Regions from separate parts of the Cupriavidus sp. USMAA2-4 genome, predicted to be linked through region 2. Evidence: predicted binding sites of a transcription regulator. Region 2 holds the regulator's gene; each other region holds the start of a gene.
What was found. The regulator LexA, encoded in region 2, represses DNA repair genes until DNA is damaged. The targets are predictions, from matches to a motif close to ACTGTATNNNNATACAGT.
Positions count from the first base shown of each region.

Region 1 (4,459 bases), 2.1 Mb from region 2:
GGAGGGCACGAAGGGCTATTATCCGGGATCGTGCGCTTCTCCGCCCAGATCATGCCGCCCCTCATCTTGTCCACCGCCTTGCCCACCACCCTGTCTACCACCCCGCCCCCTGTCCGCCCCGCCGCGCCGGCAGGCCGCGCGCGGCGCTGGCTGGCCGGGCTGGCCCTGGCCGGTGCCGCGCTGCCGGCCTTGGCGGCGAGCACGCTGCCGGGCGCGACCGATCTCGGCGCCCAGGGGCGCGAGGCCACGCGCCGCGGCGGGCCGCTGGTGCTGCTGCTGTCCCTGCCCGGCTGCGGCTACTGCGAAACCGTGCGGCGCAACTATCTGGGCCCGATGGCTGCCGCCGGCGAGATCACGGCGCGCGAACTGGACATCGGCACCGATGCGCCGCTGCGCGACGCTGACGGCACCATAACCGGCGCACGTGCCTGGGCCCGCGCGCGCGGGCTGGCGTTCGCACCTACCGTGCTCTTCCTCGACGCCCACGGCCGCGAGGCGGCGCCCCCGCTACGCGGCCTGCAGCCGGACTTCTACGGCGCCTACCTCGAACAGCGCCTGGAAGCCGCGCGCGCCGCCCTCGCCGGGCCGCGCTGAGGCAACACTTAGGCAACGCTTAGGCAACACGGAAGCAGCGCGTCCGCGGCGCATCGCTGCGGCAGATTGCCGCAGGATCGCCACCCCCCGGATGCGCGCCGGCAGGCCTGCGCGCGAGGCATTAGAATGTCCGCTGAACCGGCGCTGCCACAGCCCGCGCCTGCCCGCCACCGACGCCTTGCACGACGGAATATGACGACCCCTGCTTCCCCCGCCACGCGCAAGCGCTGGCCGCTGATCGCCACCCTGTTCGTGGTGGCCCTGTTCGGCTGGTTCGGCTATCGCGCCATCACGCCCGCCGCAACCGTGCCGGCGGCCGAGTTCACCCTGCTTTCCGGCCAGAAGATCAGCACCGCCGACCTGAAGGGCAAGGTCTACCTGGTCAACTTCTGGGCCACCAGCTGCGCCACCTGCGTCAAGGAGATGCCCGAGATGGTGCGCACCTATCAGCAGTACAAGGACAAGGGACTGGAATTCGTCGCGGTGGCGATGAACTATGACCCGCCGATGTATGTGATGAATTACGCCCAGACGCGCCAGCTGCCCTTCAAGGTGGCGATGGACGCCGGCGGCACGGCCGCCAAGGCCTTCGGCGACGTGCAGCTGACACCGACCACCTTCGTGGTCGACAAGGATGGCCGCATCTTGAAGCGCTACGTGGGCGAGCCCGAGTGGGATGCGCTGCACAAGCTGCTGGACGGGGCCCTGGCCAAGTCGGCCTGAGCGGTTCCCGGCGGCCCGGACCGCCAGGCGCATACCAGCCGCCCCTCCCGGGCGGCTTTGTTTTTGGCACGCGCCCGCCGGTGAGACGCCGGCGCCATGCGAAGGCCGGCCGCGGGCGGCCGCCACGCCGCACCGGACGCTGCCGGCTTGCGCAGAACCGCTGTATGGATATACAGTTGGCGCCAGCCCGCCGCCGCCATGCCAGCCTCTCCCGACCTCGATCTACTTCCTGCCGACGCCGGCACGGACGCCGCCACCGCGACCGTGCTCCCTGAGCCCGCGCCGGCCGCGCACCTTGCCGACCTCAATCCGGAGCAGCGCGCCGCCGCCGAGCACGATGGCGAGCGCCCGCTGCTGATCATCGCCGGCGCCGGCTCCGGCAAGACCAACACGCTCGCGCACCGTGTCGCCCACCTGGTGCTGTCGGGAACCGACCCGCGCCGCATCCTGCTGCTGACCTTCTCGCGCCGCGCCGCCGCCGAGATGGGCCGGCGCGTCGAACGCATCGTCGACCGTGCCGTCGGCGGCAGCGGCGCCGGACGGGCGGCACTGCAATGGTCGGGTACCTTCCACGCGATCGGCGCCCGCCTGCTGCGCGAATACGCGGAGACGATCGGACTGTCGCCCGCCTTCACCATCAGCGACCGCGGCGACGCCGCCGACCTGATGCACATGGTGCGCCACGATCTCGGCCTGTCCGAGCAGACCGCGCGCTTTCCACGCAAGGAAACCTGCCTGGCCATCTATTCGCGCGCGGTGAATACCCAGGCGCCGCTGGACGAGGTGCTGCGGCGCCATTTCCCGCGCTATGCGATGTGGGAAGAGGCGCTGCGCACCCTGTTCGCCGCCTACGTCGAGGCCAAGCAGGACCAGCAGGTGCTCGACTACGACGACCTGTTGCTCTACTGGGCGCAGGCGCTGGGCGAGCCCGCGCTGGCGGCGGACATGGGCGCACGCTTCGACCATGTGCTGGTCGACGAGTACCAGGACACCAACGCGCTGCAGGCCTCCATCCTGCTCGCGCTCAAGCCCGACGGGCGCGGCCTGACCGTGGTCGGCGACGACGCTCAGTCGATCTACGCCTTCCGCGGTGCCACGGTGCGCAACATCCTCGACTTCCCCGAGCACTTCTCGCCCCCCGCGGCGCGCGTCACGCTGGAGCGCAACTACCGTTCCACCCAGCCCATCCTCGCCGCCGCCAACGCCGTCATCGCCCAGGCCGCGGAACGCTACAGCAAGGAGCTGTGGAGCGAGCGCGCCTCGGCCGAGAAGCCCGGCGTGGTGGTGGTGGCCGACGAGGCCGAGCAGGCACGCTATGTGGTCGAGCGCATCCTGGAGCGGCGCGAGGCCGGGCTGGCGCTGCTGTCGCAGGCGGTGCTGTTCCGTGCGGCCGACCACAGCGCCCAGCTCGAGATCGAACTGACCCGGCGCAACATCCCCTTCGTGAAGTTCGGCGGGCTCAAGTTCCTCGAGTCCGGCCACGTCAAGGATGTGCTGGCCATGCTGCGCTGGCTGCAGAACCCGCGCGACCGCATCGCCGGCTTCCGCGCGCTGCAGCTGCTGCCGGGCTTCGGCCCCAAGACCGCCGGGCGCATGCTCGACGCCATCGCCGTGGCCACCCAACCGCTGTTCGCGCTGGAATCCTTCACGCCCCCCGCGGCCGCGGAACCGGCCTGGGCCGACCTGCTGGCGCTGGCACGCGCGCTGCTGGCACCAGCCTCGTCCTGGCCTGCCGGGTTCGAGCAGGTGGTGGCCTGGTACCTGCCGCACCTCGAACGCATGCATGACGATGCCGCGGCGCGCCAGGCCGACCTGCAGCAACTCGAACGCATCGCCGCGACCTACGCCTCGCGCGAACGCTTCCTCACCGAACTGACGCTCGATCCGCCCGACGCCTCCAGCGATGAATCCGGCGTGCCGCTGCGCGACGAGGACTACCTGATCCTGTCCACCATCCACTCGGCCAAGGGACAGGAATGGAAGGCGGTCTACCTGCTCAATGCCGTGGACGGCTGCCTGCCCTCGGACCTGGCCACCGGCACCACCGAGGAAATCGAGGAAGAGCGCCGCCTGCTCTACGTGGCGATGACGCGCGCGCGCGACCACCTCGACGTGGTGGTACCGCAGCGCTTCTACGTGCACCAGCAGCCAGGCTACGGCGACCGCCACGTCTACGCCTCGCGTACGCGCTTCCTGCCCAATCGCGTGATGGGCAACTTCCACAGCCGCGCCTGGCCACCGCCCCCCCCGGTGGATGCCGCACCGGCACGCAGCGCGCTGCCGGCGGTGGACCTGGCGGCGAAGATGCGCAAGATGTGGCGCTAGCGCTCGTGTGCTGGATCACACCGTTGGCTTCGCTGGGTGTGGCGCCTTGCTAAACCACCCCTCTCCCCCGCCCTTGCCCCGTGCGGGGAGAGGGAGCCAAGACAGTGTGCTTGGCGATTGGTGTTGGTGCACCCTCACCCGCACCTCACCCGCACACACCCTCACCGCTACAACCCGTAGCGCTTGATCTTCTCGTACAGCGTCGCCTTGCCCACCTGCAGCAGGTCGGCGGCCTGGCTGACGGCGCCGCCGGTGCGGGCCAGCGTGTCGGCGATCAGCGCGCGCTCGTAGCGCTCCATGCGCTCCTTGAGCGGCATGCCGTCGTCGGCGGCGGCGGCCGCTGCGCCGCCTTCGGGCACGCCCAGCACCAGGCGGTCGGCGGCATTGCGCAGTTCACGCACGTTGCCGGGCCAGGGACGCTGCATCAGCGCCTGGCGCTGCGCTTCGGCCAGCAGCGGCACCGGGCGCTGGTAGCGCACCGCGGCGACCAGCATGAAATGCTCGAACAGGGACACGATGTCCTCACGCCGCTCGCGCAGCGGCGGCAGCGGGATGGTGACCACGTTGAGCCGGTAGTAAAGGTCCTGGCGGAAGGCGCCCTGCGCCACCAGGGCTTCCATATCGCCCTTGGCCGCGGCGACGATGCGCACGTCGATGGGAATCGAGGTATTGGAGCCGAGCCGTTCCAGCATGCCTTCCTGCAGCACCCGCAGCAGCTTGACCTGCAGTGCCAGCGGCATGCTTTCGATCTCGTCGAGGAAGAGCGTGCCGCCCGAGGCATGTTCGAGCTTGCCGATGCGGCGCTTGCCGGCACCGG
Region 1 covers NZ_CP017748.1:2,035,368-2,039,826, forward strand. Annotated here, with positions in the region: gene BKK79_RS08950 (thioredoxin) at 52-594, shown strand; gene BKK79_RS08955 (TlpA disulfide reductase family protein) at 787-1,317, shown strand; gene BKK79_RS08960 (ATP-dependent helicase) at 1,516-3,642, shown strand; gene BKK79_RS08965 (sigma-54-dependent transcriptional regulator) at 3,810-4,459, opposite strand, start outside.
Region 1: a site for LexA is predicted at 1,477-1,494, ahead of BKK79_RS08960 (ATP-dependent helicase). Genes of this name have one in related genera too.

Region 2 (4,459 bases):
CGCTTGCGCTTGAACAGCGGGTTCTGCTGCTGGAAGCGCTTCTTGTTCTTGTTGTCACGTTTGACGAATGCCATGATTCAATCCTTTTCGAATGCTTTACATCCAGTGATGTGAAAGACGAGAGCCTTGCTGTTGCGATGCTTGCGGGCCAGGAAGCCTTCGCAGTCGAGCAGCGTGCCCAGCGGCATGCGCTCCAGGCGCTGGCCGACCGGGCCGATGCCCATCGCCGCGATGGCGAACTCGATCTGCCGGGGAATCTGCGCCTCGACCACCTCGCCAGCGTGCTGCAGCAAGCAGTTCACGACAGGCACGCCGGCCGGCGTGTAGCGCAGGGCTTCGCGTTCGACTAGGGTCGCGGACAGCCGCAACTGGTTCAACGCGCGCCTCCTTGCTGGTCCCGGGCCACCCTGCCGATCCGGCCGGGCAGCGCTCTAGCGCACCGCACCGCCGATCAGGCGGCCTGGCTCTCGCTGCTTTGTTGCGCGGCCTTGCGGGCTTCTTCGCGCTGCACTTCCTTCATCATCGGCGAGGGAGCGGTTTCGGCCTTCTTGGTCTGGACGATCAGGTGACGCAGCACCGCATCGTTGAACTTGAACGCGTGTTCGAGTTCGGCCAGGGTTTCCTTGCCGCATTCGATGTTCAGGCAAACGTAGTGAGCCTTGGCCAGCTTCTGGATCATGTAGGCCAGTTGGCGACGACCCCAGTCTTCCACGCGGTGAACCTGGCCATTCTGCGAGGTGACCAGCGACTTGTAACGCTCGATCATCGCGGGCACTTGTTCGCTCTGGTCCGGATGGACGATAAAGACGATTTCGTAATGACGCATTGACGCTCCTTTTGGGATGAGCCACCCGGGCGTCACGTCCGGTGCGGCAAGGTTGGATAGCCTGCCATTATAGCCCGCAGCAAGCTGGCACGGCAAGCAGACTGCCCGCTCAGCACTGCGCGAAGCACTGCTGCAGCCGGCCAGGGTCCGCCGCCAGCCGAGGATCCCGAGCCAGAGCGAGCAACAGCAGCGCGCGCGCCTTGTAGGGATTCAGGTCACCCGCGGAGACGAACAGGCCGGCGCCAGGATTCGGCAGTGCCGGAATCGATACATGGCCCGCACCGGTGCGAGAACTGCGCACCACCGCGACACCTGCGCGCGCCGCGTCGGCCAGCGCGGCAGCCAGCGCCTCGTGAATCGAACCGTTCCCCGCCGCCGCCACCACCAGGCCCGCCGCGCCGGCAGCCACCAGCGCGTCGACGACGATACGGGAGGGCTGCGCATAGCTCGGCACAATTTCCACCAGCGGCCACTCCCCGGCTGGCAGCGGCCAGGACCGCTCGACCCGGCGCAATGGCGCGCGCATGAAGCTCACCAGCTCATCCTGGACGAAACCGAGCGGGCCGCCCACCGGCGACACGAAGGCATCGACCGCCGAGGTATGTGCCTTGACGACATCCCGCGCAGCATGGATCTGCTGGTTCAGCACCACCAGCACGCCACGGCCGCACGCCTCCGGATGGGCCGCCACACGCACGGCATCGAGAAGATTGAGCGGGCCATCCGCCGACAGGGAGGTCGAAGGCCGCATGGCCGCGGTCATCACTACGGGAACCGGTACCGCACAGGACAGGTGCAGCAGCATGGCCGTCTCTTCCAGGGTATCGGTACCGTGAGTCACCACCACACCCGCCACATCGGGCTGGGCGCACCAGAATGCCACGCGCGCCTGCAGTCTGGCCCACAGCGCAAAGCCCATGTCCTTGCTGTCGACCTGGGCCACCTGCTCGGCCTCCAGGCGCGCCACCGACTTCAACGCCGGCACGGCATCCAGCAGCGCCGTCACCGGCACCGTGGCTGCCTGGTAATGCGCACTGCTGGCCGCGCTGGCGGCGGAACCGGCGATGGTGCCGCCGGTGGCAAGCACGACGATGCGGGGAAGCTTGGACATATCAGGGCGGGAACACGGGTGAGCCGCGATTGTAACCGTACGCCCAACCACCATCACTCCGCCGCACCGGCCACAGGTCGCGCAAATTCCACTTGCACTTCGTCACATACTGTATAAAATCACAGCATACTGTTTAAACATACAGTACCCCTGACACCAAGAACAAAGCGGCGACTCCATGGCAACCCTGACTCCGCGGCAACAACAGATCTTCGACCTGATCCGCAACACGATCCGCCGCACCGGCTTTCCGCCTACGCGCGCAGAAATCGCCGCGGAGTTCGGCTTCTCCTCCCCGAATGCCGCCGAGGAACATCTGCGGGCACTGGCGCGCAAGGGCGTGATCGAGTTGACCCCGGGCGCCTCGCGCGGCATCCGCCTCAAGGTCTCGCGCAGCGATTCGGAAACACCGGACCAGTTCACATTGCCGATGGCCGGCGTGATGCAACTGACCCTGCCGCTGGTCGGCCGCGTCGCGGCAGGCAGCCCCATCCTCGCCGCCGAGCACATCGACCGGCAGTATCAGGTGGATGCCTCGGTCTTCGACGAACAGCCCGACTATCTGCTGCGCGTGCGCGGCCTCAGCATGCGCGATGCCGGCATCCTCGACGGCGACCTGCTCGCAGTCAAGCGCGCCAGCGAGGCCAGCAACGGCAAGATCGTGGTAGCACGCCTTGGCGAGGACGTCACTGTCAAACGCTTCAAGCGACGAGGCGACAGCATCGAGCTGATTGCCGAGAACCCCGACTACCCCAACATCCTCGTGAAACCGGGAGAAGAAGAGTTCTCTCTCGAGGGTATCGCGGTCGGACTGATCCGTCCGGCCGGCTTCTAGCGCAGCCGGCCCGACCCCTCGCCGCCGCCAGGTCTGCAGCGTGGCGGCACCTGCCTCACCGTTCCGAAGGCGCCCGCCGACGCTGGCGCCATCCCCCGACTATTGTCAATCGACAGGTGCAACCATGCCGCAAGCCAATACCATCTCCGCCCGCCGCCCGGTCAAGCCAGTGCCTTTCCGCCAATGCAAGGGCGTGCGCATCTACCAAGGCGCGCAGCGCCGCACCATGGTCGGCAGCATGGCCGCCATCTGCCGCATGCTGGAGTTGGCCGAGCCGGCCAAGCTGCACGTCTGAGCCTGCGCGGCACCCGAGTACGCACGGGTACGTGACAGGCGCGGCTCGCCGTGCCGTGCCTGTCACGCCGGGCATTCGCTTTGCCGCATTCGCTTTGCCGCGCATCTGCTTTGCATGATGCACGACGGCGCCCGAGCAATCGCATGCCCGAGCGGTCGTCGCGCACCAACGATTCCGCGATGTTCCAGGCGCCTTCAATCCGCGTCCAACCCTCTGCCTATGCCAGGCAATGCGTAGGGTGCCCCTCCCTTGATGCACACTCCGCCCCTCGTTCGAAGGGGGCATTTCCGTATCTTTACCGTTGTTTGCAATTGCAGCGGCGCGCAGCACGTCAGTGCCGGCGAGATTCGCGTGCCGGCTCGCTAGAATGGCCGCTGACATCGGATTAGCGCCGCACCGGCAGCAGCTCCATCTGCGGGGTCGCCGGCAAGACTGACAGGCGCTCGTACGCGCCGCGCTGCTGCATTGCCGAGGCATACCACGCTGCCTGCCTCGGCACACCGACCACCCTCCGGACAGCGCTCCCGGCCACCACAACGACTACAGATCGGGGACCTCGCTTGCCGCTTCAAACTGTCCAGGTTCTGGCCTTGGGCAATCCCGCCATCGCCACGCTGCTATCCCTGTGCTTCCTGCTGGCCTGGAGCTACGAGCGCGCGCAGCGTCACCTGCTGATGTTCTGCGCATCGTTCCTGATCTATGCCTTGGCCGCGTCAGCGCAGATCCTGCAACTGCCGCGCGACGCTGGCGTGAACCTGCTGCTGTCCTGCGCGCTCTACCTGGGTAGCACCCTGTTGCTGTTGCGCGGCGTCGTAGCACGCGCCGACGCGCAGTTCGATGCCGTGCCGCTGACCACGCTGGCCTGTCTGCAGTTGATCGCGCTGGCGTACTTCCACTATGCCGACGACCAGATCGCGGCACGCATCTACATACTCCACGGCGGCATCGCAGTGATGCTGCTGACCGGCGTCGCGCGGCTTGGCAAACTGCGCCTGGGCGCCGCCGTCGACCGCGCGCTGTATTGGATCCTGCTGGCGTTTGCGCTGAGCTTCGTGCCACGCTCGGCACTGACCATCACATCCGCCGCGTCCGGCAACGCCGACTCACTAGCGCACTCGCCCTTCTGGATCGCACTGCAGCTCAGCCTGGTACTGTTCGGCATCGTGCTCGGCCTGGCCCTGCTCGCAGGCGCCATGTCCGACGTGATCGACAAGCTGCGCGAGGAACGCGACACCGATCCCCTGACCCGCCTCCACAACCGCCGTAGCTTCGAGGTGCTGGCTGAGCGCGAGATTCCGCCCCGCCAAGACCAGCCGCTCAGCGTGCTGCTCTGCGATATCGATCACTTCAAGCACATCAACGACACCCACGGCCACGTCGCAGGCGACACGG
Region 2 covers NZ_CP017748.1:4,183,339-4,187,797, reverse strand. Annotated here, with positions in the region: gene rpsR (30S ribosomal protein S18) at 1-74, opposite strand, end outside; gene priB (primosomal replication protein N) at 78-377, opposite strand; gene rpsF (30S ribosomal protein S6) at 452-826, opposite strand; gene BKK79_RS18630 (asparaginase) at 936-1,937, opposite strand; gene lexA (transcriptional repressor LexA) at 2,116-2,772, shown strand; gene BKK79_RS41135 (hypothetical protein) at 2,897-3,067, shown strand; gene BKK79_RS18620 (GGDEF domain-containing protein) at 3,658-4,459, shown strand, end outside.

Region 3 (4,459 bases), on a different replicon from region 2:
CGGCGGGCCGGACAGGTCGTGCAGCAGGTGGCGGTCGATGTGCAGCAGCGCCCAGCCGTCGCCCAGTTCGCGCACCACATGCGCATCCCAGAGCTTGTCGAACAGCGTGGCCGGGATCATGCCGGCCTCGCGGCGTCGCTGCTGCCGGGGGTGGCGGGAGCAATGGCGAGCGCCGGTGCACCCGCATTGAAGCGCTGGCGCAGGGCGTCCCACTCGTCGGCGCCGAAGCGACGGAAGGTCTGCGCCACGCCCGCCGACACCGGCGGCGCGCTGCGCGTCGCCTTCAGTTCCGCCAGCGCGCGGTCGCCCGCCTCGATCGCGGCCTTCAGCATCAGGCCCGGCAGGATGGCCAGCTTGTAGCCCATGGCCTCGGCCTCGCGCAGGTCGAAGATCGGCGTGCGCCCGCCGGGCACCACGTTGAGCAGGCAGGGGCCCTGCACGCGGGCCGGCACCGCGGCCACTTCCTCCAGCGTCTGCGCGGCTTCGACGAAGGCCATGTCGGCGCCGGCGGCGAGCGCCGCCTTGGCGCGCCAGATGGCCTCGTCCAGGCCCAGCACGGCGCGCGCGTCGGTGCGCGCGATGATGACGAAATCCGCCGTGCGGCGCGCCTGCGCCGCCGCCCGCACCAGCGAGACGAAGGCTTCGCGCGAAACCACCTCCTTGCCGTCGAGGTGGCCGCAGCGCTTGGGCGCGACCTGGTCCTCGATATGGATGCCGGCCACGCCGCGGCTCTCGTACTCGCGCACGGTGCGCGTCACGTTCAGTTCGTTGCCGTAGCCGGTATCGGCGTCGGCGATCAGCGGGATGGCGATGGCGCGCGCCATCACCGCGGCGTTCTCCACCATCTCGCTCAGGGTCAGCAGGCCGAAATCGGGAAAGCCGCGCGCGGCCGAGGTCCCGGCTCCGGTCATGTAGGCGGCGGCGAAGCCGGCCTGCTCGATCAGGCGCGCGCCGATGGCGTCATAGGCGCCCGGCGCGATCAGCATGCCGGGCGCCTGCAGGCGCTGGCGCAACAAGGTGGCGGGGTGCATGGTGCGGGCGGTCTCCTCTTGCGGGTAGGCGAATGCCCCCGGGACGGGGGACCGGGGCAGCGTGTGCCTCTCGCCTGTGTTTATGTGTTTATATTCTAATAACAACTAACCAGCAAGGTCAACCGGAACCGGGCGGAGCGGCCAGGGATCCGCGCCACCCTTGTGCTATGCTCCCCGACGCCACCGATCCATCACCCCATGCCCCGCAACACCGCTGACGCAACGCCCGCCCCGCTGCCCCGCATCCCTGGTACCTCCCTGCACCGGCAGCTCTTCCTGGTGCTGCGCGACGAGATCTCGCGCGGCGTCTACGCGCAGACCGGCGCGCTGCCCAAGGAAGAGGCGATCTGCGAGCGCTTCGGCGTCTCGCGCATCACGGTAAGGCGCGCGCTGGCCGACCTCGCCGCGCTCGGGCTGGTGGAGCGGCGCCACGGCCTCGGCACCTTCGTGCGCGCCGGCACGCCGGCGGGGCGCAGCAGTCCCAGCCTGGGCATGATCGACAGCCTGCGCCGCGCGGCGCTGGAAACCGAGGTCGAGGTGCTCGAGGTGGCCCAGGCCGAGCCGCCGCCGGATATCGCCGCGCTGCTGCAGCTCGCGCCCGGCGAGCACGCCGTGCATGCCCTGCGCCTGCGCAGCCTGCAGGGCGAGCCGGTCATGCTGACCGACGCCTGGGTGCCGGCCGCGCTGGGCAAGCGGGTCTCGGCGGCAGCGCTGCGCAAGCATGCGCTGTTCGAGATCCTGATGGCGCAAGGGGTGAAGTTCGGCCGCGTGGTGCAGGAAATCAGCGCCCAGGCTGCCGATCCCCGCTGTGCCCGCTGGCTGCGCACCGAAGTCGGCGCGCCGCTGCTGAAGCTGGTGCGCCTGCTGCACGATCCCGCGGAGCTCCCGGTGCAGCACCTGACGGTGCTGCTGTCGCCGGAACGCAGCCGCATCCTGATGGACATCCCCTCCGAGAAGATCAACACGCTGAGCGCGGGACAGATCGTCCACGATATCGGCCGGCAGGGCTGAGTGCGCGGCGCGGCCGGCGCGGGCGCCGGGGCGTTGGGCCAGGTCCTATCGTCCAGCGGGGAAATTTCCCATATACTGTATATTCATACAGTCAACTGGAAGCCGTGGCCGCATGCTGCCACGCACCCCTCCGCCCGCCTCGCCGCCCAGCCGTCATGCTGTCCGCCACCCGCCGCATCGCCCACCTCGACATGGACGCCTTCTACGCGTCGGTCGAGCTGCTGCGCTACCCCGAACTGCGCGGCCAGCCGGTGGTGATCGGCGGCGGGCGCAATGCCGTGCCGGAGGTGCTGGCCGACGGCAGCCGCCGCTTCGCGCGCCTGCGCGACTACGTCGGACGGGGCGTGGTCACTACCTCGACCTACGAAGCGCGCGCCTTCGGCGTGTTCTCCGCCATGGGTATGATGAAGGCCGCCCAGCTCGCCCCGGACGCGATCCTGCTGCCGACCGACTTCGAGGCCTACCGCCACTACTCGCGCTTGTTCAAGGCGGCGGTGGCGCGCTTCACCGACCAGATCGAGGACCGCGGCATCGACGAGATCTACATCGACCTGAGCGCGGTGCAGGGCGAGGCCGCCGAGGTTGCCGGGCGCATCAAGCAGGCCGTGCGCGAAGCCACCGGCCTGAGCTGCTCGATCTGCGTGGCGCCGAACAAGCTGCTGGCCAAGATCGGCTCCGAGCTGGACAAGCCGGACGGACTGACGCTGCTGCGCATGGAAGACGTGCCGCTGCGCATCTGGCCGCTGCCGGTGCGCAAGGTCAACGGCATCGGGCCCAAGGCGAGCGAGAAGCTGGCCGCGCTGGGCATCGGCACCGTGGGCGAGCTGGCGCGCGCCGACCTGGGGCTGCTGCAGGAGCATTTCGGCCGCAGCTACACCGCCTGGCTGGCGCAGACGGCGCAGGGCTTCGACGAGCGGGCCGTGGTGGTCAGTTCCGAGCCCAAGTCGATCAGCCGCGAGACCACCTTCGAACGCGACCTGCACCCGCGCCGCGACCGCCCGCTGCTGTCGGAAGCCTTCACGGGGCTATGCCTGCGCGTGGCGGACGACCTGCGGCGCAAGGGCTATGTCGGGCGCACCATCGGCATCAAGCTGCGCTATGACGATTTCCGCACGGTGACGCGCGACCTGACCCTGCCGGAGCCCTCGGCCGACGGCGCGGCCATTCGCCGCGCGGCCACCGAATGCCTGCGCCGCGTGCCGCTCGACCGCAAGCTGCGGCTGCTGGGCGTGCGCGTCAGCGCGCTGCTGCCGGTGGAGGAAGCGGCGGGGCTGGCAGCGCTGCCGATCCAGGCCGAACTGCCGTTCGACGCGGCGGACGGCGGCTGAGCCGGGCCGGCGCACGGCCATGGACGCCGCGGGCCGGCCGCACACCCCGGCCTTTCTCCCCTCTGCCTTTCTCTCCTGGCCGCCGCTCAACGCGGGGCGCGCAAACGGGCATCCAGGAAGTCGATCAGCGCCCTGACCTTGGGCGGCAGGAAGCGGTTGGGCGGATGCAGCAGCCAGACCGTGCCCACGTAGGCGCGCGCCTCCAGGGTCCAGTCGGCCAGCACGCGCACCACCTCGCCCCGCTGCAGCGCCTGCGCGGCGGCGAAGTCCGGCAGGCTGGCGATGCCCAGTCCCTGCTGCGCCGCCTCCAGCCGCGCGCTGGCGTGGTTGGCGGCATAGCGCCCGCGCACCTCCACGCTCACCGGTGCCGCCGCCTCGGCCGGCGCCGTGCGGCGGAAGCGCCAGCGCTTGTCATCGGCCGTCTCGCCCAGGAACAGGCAGTCGTGCGCGGCCAGCTCGCGCGGATGGCGCGGCTCGCCGCGCGCGGCGAGATAGGCGCGCGATGCGCACAGCACCCACTCGACGCGGCCCAGGCGCCGGCCGGCCAGGCCGGGTGGCGGCTGGTCGGTCAGGCGGATCACCAGGTCGAGGTCGTCGTCGAGCGGATCCAGCGTGGCATCGGAAAACACCAGCCGCAGGTCCACATCGGGACAGGCGCGCAGGAAATCCGGCACCAGCGGATGGATCACGGTCTTGGCGTAGGCGGTCGGCGCGCTCAGGCTGACGCGCCCGGCCGGCCGCGCCGCCAGGGCGCCGGCCGCATCGACGGCACCGGCCGCCGCGCCGACCAGCTCGCGGCAGTGGCGGTAGACCTGCTCGCCCGAGGCGGTGACACGCACCTTGCGTGTCGAGCGCTCCAGCAGGCGCGTGGCCAGCGCGTCTTCCAGCCGCTTGATCTGCCGGCTGACCGTCGACGGCGTGGTGCCGAGCTGGCGCGCCGCCAGCGAGAAATTGCCGGCATCGACCACGCGGGCGAACACGGCCATGTCGGGCAGCAGCGCAAACAGCTCGTTGGGGTTCATTGCGGGTTCCTTGGCGGATTCTTTGCCGCTGTATGCGCCGATGCGTGCGCCGATGCATGCGTCGATG
Region 3 covers NZ_CP017749.1:3,559,149-3,563,607, forward strand. Annotated here, with positions in the region: gene BKK79_RS35535 (3-isopropylmalate dehydratase large subunit) at 1-120, opposite strand, end outside; gene BKK79_RS35540 (isocitrate lyase/PEP mutase family protein) at 117-1,031, opposite strand; gene BKK79_RS35545 (GntR family transcriptional regulator) at 1,230-2,042, shown strand; gene dinB (DNA polymerase IV) at 2,198-3,370, shown strand; gene BKK79_RS35555 (LysR family transcriptional regulator) at 3,457-4,392, opposite strand.
Region 3: a site for LexA is predicted at 2,117-2,134, ahead of dinB (DNA polymerase IV). Genes of this name have one in related genera too.